DNA from 2 places in the Streptomyces sp. NPDC057623 genome. Region 2 is predicted to be linked to the other one. Evidence: predicted binding sites of a transcription regulator. Region 2 holds the regulator's gene; the other holds the start of a gene.

Region 1 (3,409 bases), on a different contig from region 2:
GGATGGCTTCCAGGACGTTGGCGGTGGCGAGGAAGACGACGTCCGACAGGTCCAGTTCCACTTCCAGGTAGTGGTCGCGGAAGGTGTGGTTCTGGGCCGGGTCCAGGACCTCCAGGAGCGCGGCCGCGGGGTCGCCCCGGAAGTCGGACCCCACCTTGTCGATCTCGTCGAGGAGGACGACCGGGTTCATCGACCCTGCCTCCTTGATCGCGCGCACGATCCGGCCGGGCAGCGCGCCGACGTACGTACGGCGGTGGCCGCGGATCTCGGCCTCGTCGCGGACGCCGCCGAGGGCGACCCGGACGAACTTCCGGCCCATGGCGTGCGCCACGGACTCGCCGAGCGAGGTCTTGCCCACGCCGGGCGGGCCGACGAGCGCGAGCACGGCACCGCCGCGCCGCCCGCCGACGACGCCCAGGCCCCGGTCGCTGCGGCGCTTGCGCACCGCCAGGTACTCGGTGATGCGCTCCTTCACGTCCTCGAGCCCGGCGTGCTCGGCGTCGAGGATCCGCTTGGCGCCCTGGATGTCGTACGCGTCCTCGGTCCGCTCGTTCCACGGGAGTTCGAGGACGGTGTCCAGCCAGGTGCGGATCCAGGAGCCCTCCGGGGACTGGTCGCTGGACCGCTCCAGCTTGTCGACCTCCTTGAGGGCCGCTTCCCGCACCTTCTCGGGCAGGTCGGCGGCCTCCACGCGGGCGCGGTAGTCGTCGGACTCCTCGCCGTCCTGTTCGCCGTTCAGCTCGCGCAGTTCCTTGCGGACGGCCTCCAGCTGACGGCGCAGCAGGAACTCGCGCTGCTGCTTGTCGACGCCTTCCTGGACGTCCTTGGCGATGGTTTCGGCGACGTCCTGTTCGGCGAGGTGGTCGCGCAGTTGCTGGGTGGCGAGCCTGAGGCGGGTGACCGGGTCGGCGGTCTCCAGCAGCTCCACCTTCTGCTCGGTGCTCAGGAAGGGCGAGTAGCCGGAGTTGTCGGCGAGGGCGGACACGTCGTCGATGGCCTGGACGCGGTCGACGACCTGCCAGGCGCCGCGCTTGCGCAGCCAGGCGGTGGCGAGGGCCTTGTACTCCTTCACCAGTTCGGCGACCTGTCCGGGCAGCGGCTCGGGCACGCTCTCGTCGAGCCGCGCGCCCTCGACCCAGAGTGCGGCTCCCGGTCCGGTCGTCCCGGCGCCGATCCTGACGCGGCCGCGACCGCGGATCAGGGCGCCCGGGTCGCCGTCGGCCAACCGGCCGACCTGCTCGACGGTGCCGAGCACGCCGGTGCCGGCGTAGGTCCCGTCGATGCGCGGCACCAGGAGCACCTTCGGCTTCCCGGGTTGCGCACGGGCGGCCGCCTGGGCGGCCTCCACCGCGGCGCGTACATCGGCGTCGTTCAAGTCCAGCGGGACCACCATCCCGGGCAGCACGACCTCGTCGTCGAGCGGCAGCACGGGCAGGGTGAGCGGTGTGGACGTCGAAGCCATGATCTCCCCTTAGGCAGTCAAGTTGAGTTATGCCGACTCAATGCACGGGGAGGCCCGAATGTTCCCGGGTCTCGGTTCGCTGTGAGTGATCAGCCGCCTCACACCCGGTGACCTCGGCTTTCGTGAATAAACGGTTGCCGCGGGTCGATCCTTCCCGCACCGTCTCCCCGTGACAGATACAGAGATCCTTCTCGCGGCCTACGACGACCAGATGCGCGGCGCGCCCCCGACTCCGCCCGTCGGCGTGACGTATGAACAGGACGGCCCGCTGCTGCGGATCGTCGGCGGATTCCGCGGCCTCGTCAGCGGCCCGCGCTCCCTCGGCGTGCGCGGCGCCGAGCTGGACCGGCTCATCGCGCGGCAGCGTGACTTCTTCGCGGCGCGCGGCGAGGCGGTGGAGTGGAAGACCCGCTCCCACGACGACCCGGCCGACCTCACCGACCGGCTGCGCGCGGCGGGCTTCGTGCCCGAGGACCAGGAGACGGTCCTGGTCGGACGTGCCGCCGACATGGCCGTACGGCAGCCGGTCCTTCCCGAGGGCGTGACGCTGCGCCGCGTCACGGCGGACGCGGACATGCGCCGGATCGCGGCGATGGAGTCGGTGGTGTGGGGCCAGGACTGGAGCTGGCTCGCCGAGGATCTGACCGGCCGGGTCGCGTCCGCCCCGGACGAGATCTCCGTCCATGTCGCCGAGGCGGACGGCGAGGTCGTCTCGGCCGCGTGGCTGGTGTTCCGGAAGGGGACCGCGTTCGCGAGCCTGTGGGGCGGGTCAACGCTGGCCGAGTGGCGGGGCCGCGGTGTCTACCGCGCGCTGGTCGCCACCCGCGCGGCCCTCGCCGTCGCCCGCGAGGTCACCTATCTGCATGTCGACGCCTCCGACGACAGCGCGCCCATCCTGCGGCGGCTGGGCTTCGCGGCGGTGACGACGACCACCCCGTACGTGTGGTCACCCCCGGCCGGCTGAGACCGGCTTCGCGTGCACGGCGCGCCGGCGCCGCACCACCGGCCACATCGCGATCCCGATGACCAGGGAGATCAGATGCCCCCAGTTGGTCAGCGGATCCGTGAGGTTCAGCAGGTCCTGGACCAGCATCGCGCCGAACAGGACCAGCACCGGCCACCGCAGCCACGGCCGCAGCAGCCCGGCCAGCGCGCCGGTGCTCGCGGCCACGCCGAAGCTGATGCCGTAGTCGAGGCGGTACAGGGAACTGTCGGGCAGGTGGCCGACCAGCACCGCGAGCCCCACCGGGACCTCGGTCGCGAGGGTGGCCAGGACATGTCCGCCGAGGAAGACGGCGGCGGTGCGCGCGCCGCCGATCCGCCGCTCCAGGGCGGTGAGCACAAGCAGGAAGCCGAGCGTGTACGGCGCCAGGAAGCCGCCCGCGATCCACAGCGCGCTGGCGAGCAGCACCAGCACGGGTGTCCGCACGAGGTGCGCGACATCGGTGCTGGAGCCCTGGTGCAGGGCGTGGACGAGGTCGGGGTCGGCGTACGTGGCGATCAGTGAGGTGACGGCCAGTACGGCGGCGTAGGCGAGGGTGAACGGGGTGCCGGTGGGGGTGGGAAGCAGGCGCCAGGGGCGGAAGGCGCGGATCGCGGGCGCGGGGGCCCCGCTCGCCGTGGCCTCGGTGAGCACCGGGGGCAGGGGCGGCAGCACCGGGGGCAGGGGCGGCGGCGCGGGCACCGTGGCGGCGCCCAGCGGTCCGCGCTGCCGTGGCATCCCGTCCAGCAGTTCGGCCACCTCGGGCGCCGGAGTGGAGCCCGTCACATCCCCGACCGCGGTCCGTTCCAAGGTGAGGCGCTCCTTCCGTTTATCCCACCCTCGGACCACCGCCCCGCCGTGTCTGTGATCAGCGCCACACCGAGGCCGATTCTCAGCAACCTCTCAAGAAGTTCTCGCGTCTCTATTGGGTTTCGCACCCTGAGAGGCCGGGGCCGCCGCGGGCA
Region 2 (3,409 bases):
GCGGTTCCTTCAACTTCGACCTGGGCGACCTCTTCGGAGGCGGCGCCCAGGGCGGACAAGGAGGAGCCGGCGGCTTCGGCGGCGGAATCGGTGACGTCTTCGGGGGCCTGTTCAACCGCGGCGGCACGGGGACGACCCGTACCCAGCCCCGGCGCGGCCAGGACATCGACACCGAGGTCAACCTCAGCTTCACCGAGGCGATCGAGGGTGCGACGGTCCCGCTGCGGATGTCCTCCCAGTCACCCTGCAAGGCCTGCGCCGGCACCGGCGACAAGAACGGCACGCCGCGGGTGTGCCCGACCTGTGTCGGCACCGGCCAGGTGGCGCGGGGCTCCGGCGGCGGGTTCTCCCTCACCGACCCCTGCCCCGACTGCAAGGGGCGCGGCCTGATGGCCGAGCACCCCTGCATGGAGTGCAAGGGCAGCGGCCGCGCGAAGTCGTCCAGGACCATGCAGGTCCGCATCCCGGCCGGGGTGTCGGACGGCCAGCGCATCCGCCTGCGCGGCAAGGGCGCACCCGGTGAGCGAGGCGGCCCGGCCGGCGATCTGTACGTCACCGTGCACGTCGACACGCACCCGGTGTTCGGCCGCAAGGAGGACAACCTCACGGTGACCGTCCCCGTGACCTTCACGGAGGCGGCCCTCGGCGGCGAGGTCAGGGTCCCCACCCTGGGCGGGCCGCCGGTCACCCTGAAGCTGCCGCCCGGCACGCCCAACGGCCGCACCATGCGGGCGCGGGGCAAGGGCGCGGTCCGCAAGGACGGCACCCGCGGCGACCTTCTGGTCACCGTCGAGGTGAGTGTTCCCAAGGACCTGACGGGGAAGGCTCGTGACGCACTGGAGGCGTATCGCGAGGCGACCGCGGGCGAGGACCCGCGGGCGGAGCTGTTCCAGGCCGCGAAGGGAGCATGAGTCAGATGGACGGTCGTCGACGCAACCCGTATGAACTGACCGAGGAGACCCCGGTCTACGTCATCTCGGTGGCGGCCCAGCTCTCCGGCCTGCACCCGCAGACCCTGCGCCAGTACGACCGTCTGGGCCTGGTCTCCCCGGACCGCACCGCCGGCCGGGGCCGGCGCTACTCGGCCCGCGACATCGAACTGCTGCGCACCGTCCAGCAGTTGTCGCAGGACGAGGGCATCAACCTGGCCGGCATCAAGCGCATCATCGAACTGGAGAACCAGGTCGCCGCGCTCCAGTCCCGGGTGGCCGAGCTGACGGCCGCCGTCGAAGGGGCCGCGACGGCGATGCAGCAGCGTGAGGCGGCGGTGCACGCGTCGTACCGCCGGGACCTGGTGCCGTATCAGGAAGTGCAGCAGACCAGCGCGTTGGTGGTGTGGCGGCCGAAGCGGCAGCAGACATCCGACTGACGGTCTGTCAATCAGAGCCCCGGGCCCGAGGGTCCGGGGCTCTTTCTTGACCTCAAGTTCGGTCGAGGTCCTAGCGTCACCCGCATGATTGTCGTGACCGGGGCAACCGGAAACACAGGAAGCGTCCTTCTGGAGGAACTCCGGGGGATCGGCGCCGGGCCGGTGAGAGGGCTCACCCGGGACCCCGCGCGGGCGGTCTTCCCGGAGGGCGTCGAAGCCGTCGAGGGAGACCTCGCACGGGCGGCTTCACTGAAGCCCGCGCTGGAGGGGGCGCGTTCACTGTTCCTCGTGCCGGGCGTGGGGGCGGACGCCGAGATCCTCGAAGCCGCCCGCGCGGCAGGGGTGGACCATGTGGTGCTGGTGTCGTCGATCACCGTGGAGACGCATCCGCACCTGGGCCCGGCCGCGGGGAACCTGGCCGTCGAGCGGCTGCTCGAGGAGAGCGGCATGGCGTGGACGATCCTGCGGCCGACGCAGTTCGCCTCGAACGCCCTGTGGTGGGCGGGGGCGATCCGTGACCACGGGGCCGTCCGGGTGCCCTACGCGGACATCGGCCTGCCCACGGTCCACCCCGCGGACATCGCGGCGGTGGCCCGGGTGGCGCTGACCGAGACCGGCCATCGAGGGCGGACGTACGCGCTGACCGGTCCGGAGCGGATCACCGCCCGCCAGCAGGTCGGGACCCTCGCGGAGGTACTGGGCCGGGACGTGGCGCTCGTCGAGATCAGCCGGGCCGAGGCCCACCGCGACATGGCCGCCTTCCTGGGCGACGAGACGGCGAACGCGGTGCTCGATGTGACGGGCGGCGCCGTCAACGCCGAACTGCTCAGGGTGCGCGACACGGTTTCCCGTGTCACCGGCGCCCCGGCCAGGACGTTCCGGCGGTGGGCGGCGGAGCACGCCGCCGCCTTCGGGCCCGCAGACGGAGGCGGGCCCGGGGCGGCGGCGAGCCGGGGCTGAGGCGGGACGTCAGCGGTTGACCATGAACTCCACCGCGGAGCTCTGCTCGCCCGTACGCCCGTAGGCGTCCACCGCGAACACCGTGGCCGTGCAGGGGCCGTTGTACGGCGGCGTCCACTCGATGGTGCCCGTCGTGGACAGGCGGCTACCGCTGTCCCCGCAGGCCCCGGAGATCTCCCAGGAGTAGCCCTTCAGCAGGCGCTGTTCGTCACCCGCTCCGGGCTTGGCCGCGATCTGCACGGGGAACCGGGTGCCGCCCGCCGAGATGAGCGTCAGCTTCGGTGCGGCCGGACCGGTCGCGGTGGCCGGGGTGAGCCGCTCGACGGTGGCTTCGCCCGACGGCACCGACTCCGCGCCCGTGCCGTCGACGGCGACGACGTGGTAGTACGCCTTGCCCCGCGGGGCGGAGGTGTCCTCGTACGACGTCTCCGACGCACCGGCGCTCCCGACGGGCACCCAGCCGCCGATGGCCTCGGTGCGCCGGTAGACGCGGAACCCGGTGACGTCGCCTTCCGGCGGGGTCCAGGTGAGACGGGTGTGCTGGTCGGCGGGCGTGCCCTGCGCCGAGGCCGGGGCCGCGACGCCGGACGCCACGGGCCGGGTGACCGTCACCGCGTCGGAGACGGGCGCGAAGTTCCCGGCGGTGTCGACGGCCTGCACCCTGTAGGTGAACGCCGTCCCCGGGGCGGCCGTGGTGTCCGTCCACGAGGTGCCCCAGACAGGCTGCGGTCCGTCCGGATCGTCCTGGCCCACCGGTGCGCCCCACACCTCGTAGTGGTCGACATCCGGCGCCGAAGGGGCCTGCCACGTCAGCGAGTTGCCGGCGGTGGTCCCGAGCGCCCCCAGCCCGGTGACGACGTCCGGCCCGGTCCGGTCGGCGGTGGTGACCGCCTGGTCCGCCGTGCCGGTCGACACGTTGCCGGCCTTGTCGTAGGCGCGGATCTCGTAGTAGTAGGTCGCGCCGGTGACCGGGAGGGTGTTGTCGGTGTAGGTGGTGGAGGCGGTGGCGCTGGTTGTCGCGAGAGGGGTGCCGGGGAAGGCGGCGCCCTTGAGGCGGCGGTGGATCCGGTACCCCGCGAG

Evidence for each region. Region 2 encodes HspR, which represses chaperone genes until heat shock. Its sites were predicted from a motif close to TTGAGNNNNNNNNNCTCAA; they were not measured.
Region 1: the regulator HspR is predicted to act here: its motif matches at 1,485-1,503, upstream of lon (endopeptidase La).

What each region holds. Positions count from the first base shown of each region.
Region 1 covers NZ_JBHVGZ010000002.1:326,949-330,357, reverse strand. The annotation lists gene lon (endopeptidase La) at 1-1,462, opposite strand, end outside; gene ACFU95_RS03650 (GNAT family N-acetyltransferase) at 1,632-2,426, shown strand; gene ACFU95_RS03645 (rhomboid-like protein) at 2,409-3,254, opposite strand.
Region 2 covers NZ_JBHVGZ010000029.1:24,983-28,391, reverse strand. The annotation lists gene dnaJ (molecular chaperone DnaJ) at 1-911, shown strand, start outside; gene ACFU95_RS26840 (heat shock protein transcriptional repressor HspR) at 917-1,369, shown strand; gene ACFU95_RS26835 (NAD(P)H-binding protein) at 1,454-2,329, shown strand; gene ACFU95_RS26830 (PA14 domain-containing protein) at 2,339-3,409, opposite strand, start outside.